DNA from 2 places in the Faecalibacterium taiwanense genome. Region 2 is predicted to be linked to the other one. Evidence: predicted binding sites of a transcription regulator. Region 2 holds the regulator's gene; the other holds the start of a gene.

Region 1 (7,613 bases), 1.4 Mb from region 2:
GCAGCTTGAGGGCGGTGGGCAGATAGTAGTCCATGAATTTCTGCAGCTGAGCCTTTTTGCCGGGGTCCTGCTTTGCCAGCTCAAAGATGCGGGCACTGACCGCTTCCAGACGGCTGATCTTGATGGTCATCACGGGGTCCGGGATGGCATCGTTGACCTGCCGCAGCTGCTGCAGAATTGCGGTATATTGGTCCGCTGGTGCAGGTTCTGGGGCGGGCGCAGGCTTCGGTTTCCGGGGCGGCTGGGGAGCCGCGCCGCGCACTACCAGAGTATTGGTGCGGTTATCAATGTAAGCATCTGCACCGAAGTAACCGTGGGAAATAGCACTTTCCACCACGGTGCGGCCCTTTGCGGCATCGATGCCCGCGGCAGCAAACAGCTCGTCCAGCGGAATATTGTCGCGGTCGCCTGCGATCTTGTCCAACAGGCGTTCCAGCTTGCGGGTACGATCCATGTGCAGGCCGGTTAGCAGAGCAGCGCCGCCGCCCAGCATCTGGGCAATGGCGGTAAAGGCTTCCATCATGCTGGCAGCACCATCCATGAACAGGGTGCTGAAGCCCGCGAACAGAAAGACAGCACCGCCGATGGTGCACAGGGTGGTAAGGAGCTTATGACGCTCCTTAGCGTCCTTCTGCTCTTTGGTGGGAACATCGTGGCCGTAGGCTGGCTCGTTTTCCTGCCGGGGGCCGTCTGCGCAGATGCGGGGCCGAGGTCGGAACGATAGTCTGCCTGCGCCTGCGCAGCGGCCTTTTCCTCTTTTTCGGCGTTTTTATCGATGCTTTTTAAGATGAACAGCAGCACGCCCAGCGGTGCCGACATGGCAAACACAATAAAGATGGCAATGGTGGGAATGTGGGCAAAATAATGTTTTTTGGGCTGCATGAGCAAAAACCTCTCAATTTATCCTGACTGTCCGGCAAAAGAACAGAAAAAGACCGCGTTCCACTCTATTATAGCGGAGCACGGCCTTTTTGTTAAGGGGGAAATATTGATGTGCGTGGAAGCGGCAGGGGAGTAAGTCTGCTGCCTACCGGAAAAAGTTACTTCATCAGACTGCAGACGGCCTCGGCGTAGGCGGCGGGATCATCCACCGGCAGGCCTTCGATCAGCTGAGCCTGTGCGTACAGCAGAGCACTGTACTTCTTGAGCTTGTCGGTGTCACCGGCCTCCTGTGCGGCCTTGAGCACGGCGAACACGGGGTGGTTGACATTCAGTTCCAGAACCTTATCGCTCTTTACGCCTTCGCTGCCGGGCTGCTTGGACAGCACTTTTTCCATCTCAATGGACAGCGGGCCGTCAGCACTCAGGCACACAGGGTGATCCTTCAGGCGGGTAGAGACCTTGACCTCTTTCACCTTGCCGTCCAGAGCGTCCTTCATGGCATCGAACAGGTTCTTGTTCTCAGCGGTAGCGTCCTCGGCGGCCTTCTTCTCTTCCTCGGTCTCAAGGCCCAGATCACCGCTGTTGACATTCTTGAACTCCACGGTGCCGTCCTTGCCCTCGGCATCCTTGCGGGGATAGGTGCGCAGGATCTGCAGGCAGAACTCATCCACATCCTCGGTCAGCAGCAGGACGTCATAGCCCTTATCCATGACCAGCTCAGCGGCGGGCAGCTTTGCCAGACGGTCGGTAGAATCACCGGCAGCAAAGTAGATATACTTCTGCTCAGCGGGCATCTTGTCCACATACTCCTGCAGAGTGACCATCTTCTGCTCCTTGGCAGACCAGAACAGCAGCAGGTCGCGCAGCAGCTCGGCGTGCATGCCGTAGTCGGAGTAAGCACCGAACTTGATCTGACGGCCGAACTCTTTCCAGAATTCCTCGTACTTCTCGCGGTCATTGGCCAGCATGGCGTGCAGCTCGTTCTTGATCTTTTTTTCCAGAGCGTTGTGGATCAGCTTGAGCTGGTTGTCCTTCTGCAGCATCTCGCGGCTGATGTTCAGGCTCAGATCCTGACTGTCCACAATGCCTTTGACGAAGCTGAAGTAATCGGGCAACAGGTCGGCGCACTTCTCCATAATGAGCACGCCGGATGCGTACAGGGCCAGACCCTTTTCATAATCCTTGGTGTAGAAGTCGTAGGGACGGTGGCTGGGCACGAACAGCAGGGCATTATAATTTGCAGTGCCCTCGGTGCGGCTGACGATGACGCGGGCGGGGTCGGTATAATCGCCAAACTTTTCCTTATAGAAGTTCGCGTACTCCTCGTCGGTCACTTCGCTCTTCTGCTTTTTCCAGATGGGCACCATGCTGTTCAGAGTTTCCAGCTCGGTGTAAGTCTCCCATTCGGGCTTATAATCCTCCGGCTTGGGATCGGGTTCCGGCTTCTGGCGCTCGTGCTGGCGCTCCATCTGGATGGGATAGCGCACGTAGTCGCTGTATTTCTTCACGATGGCCACGATGCCGTACTCATCGAGGAAGTTGTCATAGTGGTCCGTCTCAGTATCCGGCTTGATGTGCAGGATGATCTGGGTGCCTGCGGTGTCCTTCTGGGCGGGGGTCATTTCGTAGCCGTCCACACCGGAGGACTCCCACTGCCATGCTTCATCCGAGCCATAAGCCTTGGAAATGACGGTGACTTTATCGGCTACCATGAAGGAAGAGTAGAAGCCGACACCAAACTGGCCGATGATATCGATGTTCTCGTCCTTGTTGTCCTTCTTGAAATCCAGAGAACCGGAGTGAGCAATGGTGCCCAGATTCTGCTCAAGTTCCTCTTTGGTCATGCCGATGCCGTTATCCTCAATGGTCAGGATGCGGTTCTCCTGATCGCGGGTGATGAGGATGCGAAAATCGCCCTTGTTCATGCCCACAGAAGGATCGGTCAGGCTCTTATAATAGAGCTTATCGATGGCATCCGATGCGTTGGAGATCAGCTCGCGCAGGAAAATTTCCTTATTGGTGTAGATGGAGTTGATCATCATATCCATCAGCTTTTTGCTTTCAGCCTGAAATTCTTTCTTAGCCATAATGCAAAACCTCTTTTTATCTGTATTCGGCACCAAGCACTCGGAATAGGATATTGCTTTTGAATACTTAGCACTCGTAACTTTCGAGTGCTAATATACACCGACAAAAAGCAAAAATCAAGGGCTTTCATAAAAAGTTTAAAAAATGGTTCGTTTTGTGCTATAATGAACCGCAAAGGATGCTGTAAAAGGAGGAAATATCATGCAGCTGAAACAGCTGGAACTGGCCGGCGGTGGGACACTGACCGTTTACCTGCGTGATTGCTGTGAGCGGATGCCGAATGTGATTGACCGGCCATTGGTGCTGGTGGTGCCCGGCGGCGGCTATACCCATGTGAGTGCCCGTGAGGGCGACCCGGTGGCGCTGCAGTTTGCGGCGGCGGGGTACCACACCGCTGTGCTGGACTACGCCATCTGCGAAAAGGCAAAGGACTACATGCCGCTGCGCCAGCTGGCCGAGGCTATCGGCCTTGTGCGACAGCACGCGGCCCAGTGGCATATCCTGCCGGAAAAAATTGCCGTGTGCGGCTTTTCAGCGGGCGGCCACCTGGCCCTTTCCGGTGCTGTGCTGGACATTCCCGGCGAAGCGGCCCAGCCCCGGCCCAATGCGGTCATTCTGGGCTATCCGGTGGTCACGGCAGGGCAGTATGCCCACCGCGGCAGCTTTGTGCAGCTGGCGGGCAGCGCCGACCCGGCGGCACAGCAGGTGTTCGGGCTGGAGGATAAGATCACGCCGCAGACGCCGCCGGTGTTCGTATGGACCACCATGGAGGATGCCACCGTTCCGGTGGAGAACACCCTGATGCTGGTGAACGCTCTGCACCGGGCGGGTGTGCCATGCGAGGCGCATCTGTTTGAAAAGGGGGTGCACGGTACCAGCATCAGCACAGCAGAGGTGGACCAGCCCAGCCGCCACCGGCATCACTGGGTGGAACTGGCAGTGGAATGGCTGAAAGACACTTTTGCCTTTTCCGTCTGTTAAGTCTGGATATATTTGAACGAACCTACAAAAAATTCACAATTAAACTGTTGACTTGCATAAGCCTTTGACGTATACTGGTCAGCAGGGACAAACTAAAGGAAGAAGGAAATACCTATGGTTATGGACCCGACCCTGCCGCGCATCTCTGTGCGCGACCTGATGATGCAGGCTTTTCTCACCGGATGGGAGCTTTCGGACAAGACAGTTTCGCAGGACGAATACCTGCAAAGCTCCATTCAGGTGATCGAAATGCTGCAGGTGGAACCGGAAAACCTTTATGCCGAAGAAGGCCTTGGCCTGCCGGACGGCGAAGAAGTGGATCATCTGGACGACTGGCTGCGTGCCGACGGCCAGTGGCTGTACTACGGTGTAGAGGAAGAAAATTTCTTCCTGATCCAGTGGTACCCGGACGAAGCCGCCGCAAAGGCAAAACTGGCCCAGCTGGAAGAACTGGGCGACGGCAAGCAGTATCTGGTAGATCTTTCTCTCAAGCGGGAGAACCCTTCCAGTGCAGAGAACTTCGGCAATTCCAATCCGGTCCAGCTCCGCTCCTGAAAACATCACCTTAAAGCGAAAGGAAATTTTGCAGCATGCAGCTTTCTGAGATCGAGCGCGAACAGCTTTATGCCATCGTTGAAAAATACGATCATCACCCGGATGTGCAGCGGATGCGGGAGTACATCCAGCACGGCTCTGTCACCACCTACCAGCATTGCAAGAATGTGGCGCTGGTGAGCTTCTGGCTCAACCGCCGTCTGCATCTGCACGCTGACGAGACCTCGCTGGCAGTGGGTGCCCTGCTGCATGATTTTTATCTGTACGACTGGCACACCACCGGTACCTTTCACGGCCTGCGCCGCCTGTTTGAGATGCACGGCTTCTCCCATCCGGGCTATGCCTGCGTCAATGCAAAGCGGGTGTTCAGCATTACCACAAAGGAACAGAGCATCATTGCAAGCCACATGTGGCCGCTGACCTTCCGTCATGTGCCCACCTGCCGCGAAGCAGTCATCGTCTGTCTGGCCGATAAGTACTGCGCCGTGGTGGAAAGCATGTTCCAGCGTTCCCGTGCCGGTGCCGTGGTGGACGGCAGCGTGGACATCGACGGCGAAGAGTGGTAAGCCTGTTTTTACCTTTATCATTTTATCAATGGACAAAAAAGAACTCCGCACCTCACAGGGCGCGGAGTTCTTTTTGTATCTTACAGCTTTTTATAGCCTTCCGGTTCATTGGCGGCAGCGCGGTATTCCATTAAGAATGTGTCCAGCCAGCGGCCGTGACAGTCGCGGGCAATGCGTTCCCGGCGGCCCACTAAGCGAAAGCCGCATTTTGTGTGCAGGGCGCGGCTGGCAGCGTTGTCCTGCAGCACGGTGGACTGCAGTGTCCAGTAGCCGGCCTTTTCTGCCTGATGGCACAGCTCGGTCAGCAGGTGATAGCCAAGGCCATGGCCTCGGAACTGCTCACCCACGTAAATACTCACCTCGGCAACGCCGCGGTAGCACCAGCGCGGGTCCACCCGGCGATCACGCCGTCGGCCAGCAGTACCAGTCGGCATTCTTTTGCGTGGGAAGCATCCCACGCAGAATACGGCGGACAGGTGGTCTGAAAAGTGGCATGTTCTGTAGCAATGCCCTCCAAATAAATTCTGGAAACAGCGCTCCAGTCTTCCGGCTCCATGGGCCGGATCTCGATTTTGCTCATATTTCGATCCCGACGGAAAGTGCATAGCTTTCCGCACCCTCAACTCTCAAAAATATCCGGCTCCAGTATAGCAGAATTTGCGGTGCGGTACAAGCGCCGTACTGCACAGAAATTTCTTTGACAAGCGGAAGGTTTGTGATACAATAAATCATAACAAAGAAAAGCACGGCAGGATACGCCGCTGCAGAATGGAGGATGTCCCAAAATGAAGTGGATCAGAACGATGGTGTGCGCGCTGGGAATGCTGGCGTGCGTATCGCTTTCGGCATTTGCTGCAGAGTACGGCGAGCCGAACATCACAACAAAGACGACCATGAAGGAGCTGCGGGAGAACCCCAGCATCAAAGGCTCCGGCTACTACACCTACTGCAACGAATGGATCGAGGGCAGCACGCAGTACGATGATACGCCCATTGAGGGCTATGTAAGCTACGCGGCTGCCGAGGATGCCGCCGAAGGCATGAACCTTGTGATCGAAAACTACAACAGGGGCGTACAGATCACATGGCAGGTGTATACCCCGGAAGAAATTGCGGAAAATCCTTCTCTGGGCATGGTGCAGTTGTATTATTTCCCGGCTAAAACAGCCAACGCAAAGTACGCCATCGTGGTGCCCGGCAACGGCGGCAACACCACCGCAGAGCTGAACGAGGGTGCATCCATTGCCAACCAGCTGCACGAGCTGGGCTATGCGGCTTTTGTGCTGCGGTACCGCTCTTTCCTGAATGCATCCGACAATGCGCCACTGTACGATATTGCCAATGCCGTAAAGTACCTGACCGAAAATGCAGATCAGTTTGGCGTTCAGCGCGAAAACTATGCGCTGATGGGCTTTTCTTCCGGCGGACACATCGTGGGCCTGATCGGCTCAGACAACGAAAAGTTCGGCTATAAGGCATTTGGCCTCCCACAGCCTGCAGCGCTGCTGCTGGGTTACCCCATCAACGATTTCTTTGAGGTGAAGCCGCTATATCAGCTGGCCATTGACCCGCTGGTGCTTGGCTGGCGTTACTACTGGACCGATATTTCGGATGTGGTGAACGAAAACTTTACCCCTACCTATTTCTTCTACGGCAAAAATGATCTTTATATGCAGCGCATGTGCTACTCCCAGCAGGGGCCGCTGCTGGAGCGCAAGCTCCGGGAGAGCGGGGCTGTTTATGAGTGCCATGTGTACGAGAACGCACCCCACGCCATTGGCCCGGGCCGCCACACCGATGCGGACGGCTGGATCCGGCAGGCAACGGCATTCTGGGAAAAACAGTGCAAATAAAGAGATAAACGGGGGATTGCTGTGAGAAATCGATTGCGCACGGTGATGTTTGGTATTGGCCTGATGATCCTGCTGGCACAGCCGGCGTTTGCGGAGGAGCTTGGTCAGGCCAACATCACACCGCGCACCAAAATGGCAGAGATCCGCTCCAACCCCAGCGTTGTGGGTGCGGGCATCTACACCTACTCGCTGGATCAGGACCGTGTGCTGGACCGGATGTACTGGGACGCGCAGCCGCTGAGCTGCCTTTCCAATCACTGGACGGCACAGGATGCGGCGGATGGACTGAACTATCTGATCCGCACCTATAACGCTGGGCAGCGGGTGACCTTCCCGCTTTATACGGCGGAGGAGATCGCGCAGGATACCAGCCGGGACGGTGTGGAACTGTATTATCTGCCGGCAGAAGGGGCGCAGGCAAACCAGAAATATGCGCTGGTGATCGGCGGTAATGCGATCGTGGTCAGTGCGGAGATCCGCGAGGGCATTTCCACTGCATGGAACCTGCACGAAATGGGCTACCCGGTGTTCGTGCTGCGCTACCGCATCGGCATGAAGGCTTCCAACAATGCGCCGCTGCAGGATGTGGTCCGCGCGGTGCAATACATCACGGAACATGCAGGACAGTTTGGCGTGCAGGCGGAGGATTATGCCATTGTAAGTTATTCCTCAGGCGGGCAGATCGCCG
Region 2 (7,613 bases):
CATCGGGCGCATTCTGGTGATCAAGGACAGCTACGCCAACTGCTTTGCACCGTATCTGACGGCAAACTACGCCCAGATCGATGTGGTGGACTTCCGCAACTACAACTACGGTCTGGATCAGCTGATCGCGGATAACGATTATGACCAGATCCTGGTGCTGTACAGCTTTGACAGCTTCAAGAGCGACCCGTACCTCTACCGTGCCGGTGTGGCCGGGTAAACATGGCAGCGCCTTTTCCGCAAAGGAAAGGGCGCTGTTGTTTTATGTCAAATTATTGCAGTCTTTTTTCACAAATTTTTCTAGTTCTTTTCGGAAGTCTCTCCAGTTTTTGCGCACTCTGCCCATTCACCCCTTGCAAAAAATCAACGGGTGTTGTACAATGGCGATATAGAGCAGTTGTTCTTCATCGATGGTTCGATCTGGTGTGAACAGTGCATAGAATGTGCTGATACGATCTTTGATTCAAAGGAGTGTTATTATGGAAAACAAGATCATGATGCCTGCTTCCTACAACGTTCTTTCCTGCGAAGAGATGACCTACACCGAGGGCGGTGCTACCTTTACGGAAGCTCTGCTGAACTGGATTCCGCCCATTGGCTGGTACATGGGTGTTACCGCCATGCGCAACTACCGCAAGAGCCACCCCAACGACTGGCTGGATACCGGTCTGGATGCTCTGAGCCGCGATATGGATTCCAGTGCGCAGAACATGCTGCGTGATCTGGGACGCATCGTCTGGGTCACCGCGACCAGCGCTACCGGCGTTGGTTTTCTGGTCAATGCTGCCATCGTCCTGCTCTGACCCTGCTCATAAGATCCGTCCGGAGAGACCAAAGACCCCTTTACCCGCGGCCTTTTCCGCCATAGAGGGCCGCGGGCTTTTCATCAAGCAGAAATAAGAAATCGGCTGCCTGAGCACTGTATACCGTCTGAACGGTCTTTTGCCTGCAGAGAACAGCACTGCTTTCCTTTTCCTGCAAGCAACTACTCGCGTCATGCGGCGGCGCGCCCTGCTTTATGAGAACGATCTCCAAGCGCATATCCCGGTTTATTTTTGGGTTTTAAACAGTGCGATCTTGCACTGTCTGGATAGCTTTGATTCAAAGGAGTGTTATTATGGAAAACAAAATCATGATGCCTGCTTCCTACAACGTTCTGTCCTGCGAAGAAATGACCTACACCGAAGGCGGCGTAGGTGTTGTGGAAGCCGCCATGGCATGGTTCCCGCTGTACGGCTGGTACAAGGCTGTTTCTGCCATCCACGATTACCGCAAGGCAAATATCAACTCCAACTGGGTGGAAAACGGCATGAACGCTCTGGTTGCCCATGCTGAAAAAAGCCCCACGAACACCATCCATGACATCGGCTGCAGCTTCTGGTTCATTGGTTCCTGCGCAACCATCATCGGCCTTGTGCCCAACGCCCTGTTGATCTTCGGCAACTAAGTCCCGGTCTCTGTTCTGAAAAAGCAAAAGCGGCGGCACCTCCCGTTTGGGAAGTGCCGCCGCTTTTTATGTCATGCGGTTTTCAGTCTCAGTTGTTGAACATGTCCTTCAGCTTTTTGAAGAAGCCCTTGCGTTTTTCGTAGTTTTCTTCTTTCAGGGTGCCCTCGAACTTCTTCAGGGCCTCCCGCTGGGTCTTGTTCAGCTTCTTGGGGATCTCCACCTCGCACTTGACGTACATATCACCGCGGCCGCGGCCATTCAGGTACTGGATGCCCTTGCCGCGCAGGCGGAAGGTGGTGCCGCTCTGGGTGCCCTCGGGCACGGTGTACTCCACCTTGCCGTCAATGGAGGGCACCTGCACGGTGTCGCCCAGCACGGCCTGACTGTAAGTGATGGGCACGGTGACCCACACATCGTAGCCATCGCGCTGGAACACCTCGCTGGGGCGCACCGTGACCATGACGATCACATCACCGGAAGGACCGCCGTTTGCACCGGCATCGCCCATGCCGCGCAGTGCAAAGCTCTGGTCGTCGTCGATGCCCATGGGAATGGACACCTCCAGCGTCTTTTTAGCAGCCACCTTGCCGCTGCCATGGCAGACCTTGCAGGGATTCTTGACCAGCTTGCCCTTGCCGCCACAGCGGGAGCAGGGCTGCTGGGTCTGCATCACACCAAAGGGGGTGCGCTGCTGACGGATCACGAAGCCGCGGCCGCCGCAGTCCGGGCAGGTCTCGGGGCTGGAACCGGCGGCACAGCCGCTGCCGTGGCACTCGGTGCACTCCTGCTGGCGGGTGATGGTGATGTTCTTCTTGCAGCCGTGCACGGCCTCGTCAAAGCTCAGGGTGATGCGCACGCGGATATCCTGACCCTTGCGCGGTGCGTTGGGGTTTGCCTGACGGGACGAACCGCCAAAGCCGCCGAAGCCGCCGCCAAAGATATCGCCGAAAATGTCGCCCAGATCCACGCCGTCGCCGCCAAAACCGCCAAAGCCGCCCGCACCGGGGCCGCCGCCGTTCTGTGCTGCATAGGCAGGGTCAACACCTGCAAAGCCGTACTGGTCGTACAGCTGGCGCTTCTTCGGGTCCGAAAGCACCTCGTTTGCTTCGTTTACTTCCTTGAACTTTTCCTCGGCGTCCTTATCGCCGGGGTTATAGTCCGGGTGGTATTTCATTGCAAGCTTGCGGTATGCCTTTTTGATCTCGGCATCGGTCGCAGTCTTGGATACCCCCAGCACTTCGTAGTAATCACGCTTTTCCTGTGCCATATCCACTCACCTCTCCGGGAACGTTTGATCCGGGAAACGCCCCGGTTGGTTCCTCGCTCTATAACCAGCAAGAGCCGCTCCGGCAAAACCGGAGCGGCTTTTGCTATTCCACGCGTGCGTCCGCCGGTTTGGCCGGGCACACACTGCTGTGTTTTTTATCAGACTTCCTTGAAGTCGGCATCCACAACGCCGTCATCACCCGGCTTCTGCTGGTTGTTTGCACCTGCGTCGGGGCCGGGCTGTGCACCGGCGGCCTGCTGTGCGGCAGCGGCTGCCTGATACATCTTCTCGAACACCTGGCTCAGGGCTTCCTGCTTTGCCTTGATGTCGTCCACGTTGCCGGACTGAACAGCGGTCTTCAGATCGGCCAGCTTGCTCTCGGCCTCGCTCTTCACGTCGGCGGGCAGCTTGTCGCCGTTTTCCTTCAGCATCTTCTCGGTCTGGAACACCATCTGGTCGGCACCGTTGCGGATATCGACCTCTTCACGCTTCTTCTTATCGTCGGCAGCAAACTGCTCAGCTTCCTTCACAGCCTTGTCGATGTCCTCCTTGGACATGTTGGTGGAAGCGGTAATGGTGATGTTCTGCTCCTTGCCGGTACCCAGATCTTTTGCGCTGACCTTCACGATGCCGTTTGCATCGATATCGAAGGTAACTTCGATCTGAGGCACACCACGGGGAGCCGGAGCGATGCCGTCCAGATGGAAGACACCCAGGCTCTTGTTGTCGCGTGCGAACTCACGCTCGCCCTGCAGAACGTTGACCTCAACAGAGGGCTGGTTGTCTGCAGCGGTGGAGAACACCTGACTCTTGTGGGTGGGGATGGTGGTATTGCGGTCGATGATCTTGGTGCACACGCCGCCCAGAGTTTCAATGCCCAAGCTCAGCGGGGTGACATCCAGCAGCAGCAGACCCTTGACATCGCCCTGCAGCACGCCGCCCTGAATAGCAGCGCCCACAGCCACGCACTCATCGGGATTGATGCCCTTGAAGGGCTCGCAGTTCAGTTCCTTCTTGACTGCATCGTAGACAGCGGGGATACGGGTGGAACCACCGACCATCAGGACCTTCTTCAGGTCAGAGGGACGCAGGCCTGCATCCTGCAGAGCCTTGCGGACGGGGCCCATGGTGCGATCGACCAGATCCGCGGTCAGCTCGTTGAACTTTGCGCGGGTCAGGGTCATATCCAAGTGCTTGGGGCCGGTAGCATCGGCAGTGATGAAGGGCAGGTTGATCTGGCTGCTCATTGCGCTGGACAGCTCGATCTTTGCCTTCTCAGCAGCTTCCTTCAAACGCTGCGCGGCCATCTTGTCCTTACGCAGGTCGATGCCGTTCTCGGTCTGGAAGGCATCTGCCATCCAGTTGATGATGCGCTCATCGAAGTCATCGCCGCCCAGATGGGTATCACCGTTGGTGGCCAGAACTTCGGTAACGCCGTCGCCCATCTCGATGATGGACACATCGAAGGTGCCGCCGCCCAGATCGTAGACCATGATCTTCTGGTCTTCTTCCTTATCGATGCCATATGCCAGAGAAGCGGCAGTAGGCTCGTTGATGATACGCTTGACGTTCAGGCCTGCAATGGTGCCTGCGTCCTTGGTAGCCTGACGCTGGCTGTCGTTGAAGTATGCAGGAACGGTAATGACAGCCTCGGTAACAGGCTCGCCCAGATAAGCCTCGGCATCAGCCTTCAGCTTCTGCAGGATCATAGCGCTGACCTGCTGGGGAGTGTACTCCTTGCCATTCAGGGTCACCTTGTGGTCGGTGCCCATGAAGCGCTTGATGGAAGCGACGGTGTTCTCGGGGTTGGTGATGGCCTGACGCTTTGCGACCTGACCCACCAGACGATCGCCGGTCTTGGTAAAGCCGACCACAGACGGGGTGGTGCGTGCACCCTCAGAGTTTGCGATAACAACGGGCTCGCCGCCCTCCATGACAGCCACGCAGCTGTTGGTAGTACCAAGATCGATACCAATGATCTTACTCATAATGAAAACTCCTCTCGAAAGAACAACTCTTATTGTTTATGTGATGCTCAAATGTTGCTAAGCGGATGTTATATTCAAAACCCTTTCGGGTTTCTGCTTTGTTATTCGGCCACTACAACGGTCGCATGGCGGACGATCTTATCGCCCAGCTTGTAGCCCTTCTGGTAGACCGTGATGACGGTGCCGCTCTCCTGTCCGTCCGGGGCGGGGATCTGCTGCACTGCGTTCATGAAGTTGGGGTCAAAGGGCTTGCCCAGCGCCTCGATCTCCTCCACATGGAGGGCATCCAGCGCCTTGGCGGCCTTGTCCAGCGTCATGGTCACGCCCTTTTTGTAGTTCTCGTCGGTGGTGGGGGCATTTGCTGCCATCTCCAGCGTATCCAGAATGGGAATGATCTGGTTCACCGCAAAGGAAATGCCATCGTTGAACTTCTGGTCGGCTTCGCGAGTGGAGCGCTTGCGGTAGTTCTCGTACTCCGCTGCCATGCGCAGCAGCTGGTCTTTGGCCTGTGCAGCGTTGGCTTCGGCCGCGTCCAGCTTTGCCTTTACGGCTTCCAGCTCACGGGCCTTCTTGTTGAACCAGCCGCCATCCTTCTTCTTGTCATCCTTCGGGTCGGCAGCTTCAGCAGCAGGTTCCTGTTCGGGTGCTGCCTGCTGGGCCTTTTCCTCGGGAGCCGTTTCGGGCTGCTCCGCTTCTTGAGCCGGAGCCGTCTTTTTTGCTTCTTCGCTCATTCCAGATCCTCCTTATAGATCACAGTCCGCCGGGGTACGGCAGCCTGTGGGGTGTCTTTTCGTTTGCCGCTCATGCCCTCGCCCAGCTGGTCTGCAAAGTAATGCAGCAGCGGCATCAGCTTCTGGAAGGGCATCCGGGTGGGGCCGATCAATGCAATGGAGCCCCACAGGCCTCCGCCCACCAGATACCGGTCGCTCACGATGCACAGGCCCGGGATCTGCGGTTCCAGATCCTCGCCCAGCAGCACGCTCTCACTGCGTTCTGCCGGAGGTGCGATCAGGCCAGCGGCCTGCTCCTCGTCGTTCAGCAGTGTGAGGATGTCGCCCACCTTGCCGTCCAGCTGGGGCCAGTCCAGCAGGTACTGCTCGCCGCCCAGAAATACGTGGGGCTTGACGGAATCCTGCAGGATGGCAGCCGCCGCGCTGATGACAGGCACCAGCTCCGGGTCGATCTGGCTGCACAGCTCTGCCAGCAGCCGGGTGGAAAGATCCACCGGCGCTACAAAGGTAAGGTTGCGGTTGAGCAGTGCGGCAAGTGCTGCCGCATTCTCGCGGGAAAGACCGGTGCGCACCCGTGCCACACGGGTACGAACGTAACCGGCCGTGGTAACGGCCAGCACAGCCGCTGCGCTGCGGCCCACCTGAACCACTTCATAGTGGGCGATGCACAGATCCTCGGCACACGGGGTGCTGATGGCGGCGGTGCAGCCGCTGATGGCGGCCAGCGCCTTGGCGGCACCTGCGGCCAGCTTTTCCGGCTCGTGGTCAAGGCTTGCGAACACCGCATCCACACGGGCGCGGCTCACACGATCCAGCGGCTGATCGTCGGTCAGCAGATTATCAAGGTAGTAACGGTAGCCCTTGGCACTGGGCACACGGCCCGCGCTGGTGTGGGGCTGCTCCAGCAGACCCAGCTTTGTCAGCGCCGCCATCTCATTGCGAAGCGTTGCGCTGGAAACTGCCATGTCAAAGTAGTTTGCCAGCACGCTGCTGCCAACGGGCTCGCCTTCGAGACCATACAGCGCCACGATCGCCTGCAAGACTCGCTGCTTGCGTGCATCCATCGTCATAGCGCCTGCCTCCTTTTTGCGTTCGCTTTGTTTGTTTAGCACTCCTTGTTCCTGAGTGCTAAGACCATTATAGCCAATTTTCCGGTGCTGTCAAGCCCCTTGGAAAAATGTTTTAAAAGATTCATAATTCTGTCATAAACGAAGAAAGCGCCCTCCTTATTATAAGGAAAGCGCTCCGGCATGTTCTTTACTCTTCCATCTGCCTTGCCAGAAATGCCGCTGCCACATTCACGGCCTTGAGCTGGGCGGCATCCGGCGTGGCCGTGCGGTCTTCGGTCAGCAGGGCCACCACGCCGGTCACATCGCCTGCCGCAATGATGGGTGCGGCACACAGCACTGCTCGGGGCGAGCCTTCGCAGGGCAGGATGCACTTTTCGGCAATGCCCTCGCTCTGGTACAACCTGCGGCCATCCATCAGCTTTTCCAGCGGCTGGCTGATGCTGCGGTCGGCCAGCTCCCGCCGGCCGGAGCCGCTCACCGTAAGGATGCGGTCACGGTCGGCCACCAGTGCGGTCAGCGCAAAGCTTTTGCTGAGCACCTCGGTATACTGGGCCGCCACTGCGTTCATCTCGCCAATGGGCGAATACTTTTTAAAGATCACCTCGCCGTCGCCTGTGGTGAAGATCTCCAGCGGGTCGCCGCGGCGGATGCGCTGGGTGCGGCGGATCTCCTTGGGGATCACCACCCGGCCCAGCTCGTCGATGCGGCGCACGATTCCTGTTGCTTTCATGTTTTTGCTCCTCCGTTTCCTTAAAAATGCCTGCAGCACTAGTATCTGTCAGGCCGGGCCATTTATACCTGCTGCCCCCGCGCAAAAAGACCTGCACGGAAAGCTGCCTCTTCGTTGCGTTTCCGGCAGGGTTCTGCTACAATGATACAAAAAGCCGTTTTCATAAGCACAGCACCCCGCTTATGAAGACAGATCCTAAAATTCTACTGAGAAAGGCAGGTGTCCGGATGCCGAACATCCTCATTCTGGGCGGCGGTGCCGCCGGTCTTACAGCCGCGCTGGCGGCGGCACAAAGTGCCCCCGCTGCACAGGTCATTGTGCTGGAGCGCAACCCGAAGCCGGGCAAAAAGCTGCTTGCCACCGGCAATGGCCGCTGCAAT

What was found. Region 2 encodes HrcA, which represses chaperone genes, less so after heat shock. Its sites were predicted from a motif close to TGTTAGCACTCNNNNNNNNNGAGTGCTAACA; they were not measured.
Region 1: the regulator HrcA is predicted to act here: its motif matches at 3,035-3,065, upstream of htpG (molecular chaperone HtpG).

The regions. Positions count from the first base shown of each region.
Region 1 covers NZ_CP155552.1:1,896,575-1,904,187, reverse strand. Annotated here, with positions in the region: gene PXT33_RS09475 (5-bromo-4-chloroindolyl phosphate hydrolysis family protein) at 1-541, opposite strand, end outside; gene PXT33_RS09470 (hypothetical protein) at 520-882, opposite strand; gene htpG (molecular chaperone HtpG) at 1,041-2,969, opposite strand; gene PXT33_RS09460 (alpha/beta hydrolase) at 3,172-3,951, shown strand; gene PXT33_RS09455 (hypothetical protein) at 4,066-4,506, shown strand; gene PXT33_RS09450 (HD domain-containing protein) at 4,542-5,072, shown strand; partial or broken gene PXT33_RS09445 (GNAT family N-acetyltransferase) at 5,153-5,652, opposite strand; gene PXT33_RS09440 (alpha/beta hydrolase) at 5,858-6,925, shown strand; gene PXT33_RS09435 (alpha/beta hydrolase) at 6,947-7,613, shown strand, end outside.
Region 2 covers NZ_CP155552.1:353,894-361,506, reverse strand. Annotated here, with positions in the region: gene PXT33_RS01655 (DHHW family protein) at 1-220, shown strand, start outside; gene PXT33_RS01650 (hypothetical protein) at 480-803, shown strand; gene PXT33_RS01645 (hypothetical protein) at 1,118-1,447, shown strand; gene dnaJ (molecular chaperone DnaJ) at 1,536-2,714, opposite strand; gene dnaK (molecular chaperone DnaK) at 2,873-4,702, opposite strand; gene PXT33_RS01630 (nucleotide exchange factor GrpE) at 4,804-5,433, opposite strand; gene hrcA (heat-inducible transcriptional repressor HrcA) at 5,430-6,503, opposite strand; gene PXT33_RS01620 (stage V sporulation T C-terminal domain-containing protein) at 6,691-7,233, opposite strand; gene PXT33_RS01615 (aminoacetone oxidase family FAD-binding enzyme) at 7,461-7,613, shown strand, end outside.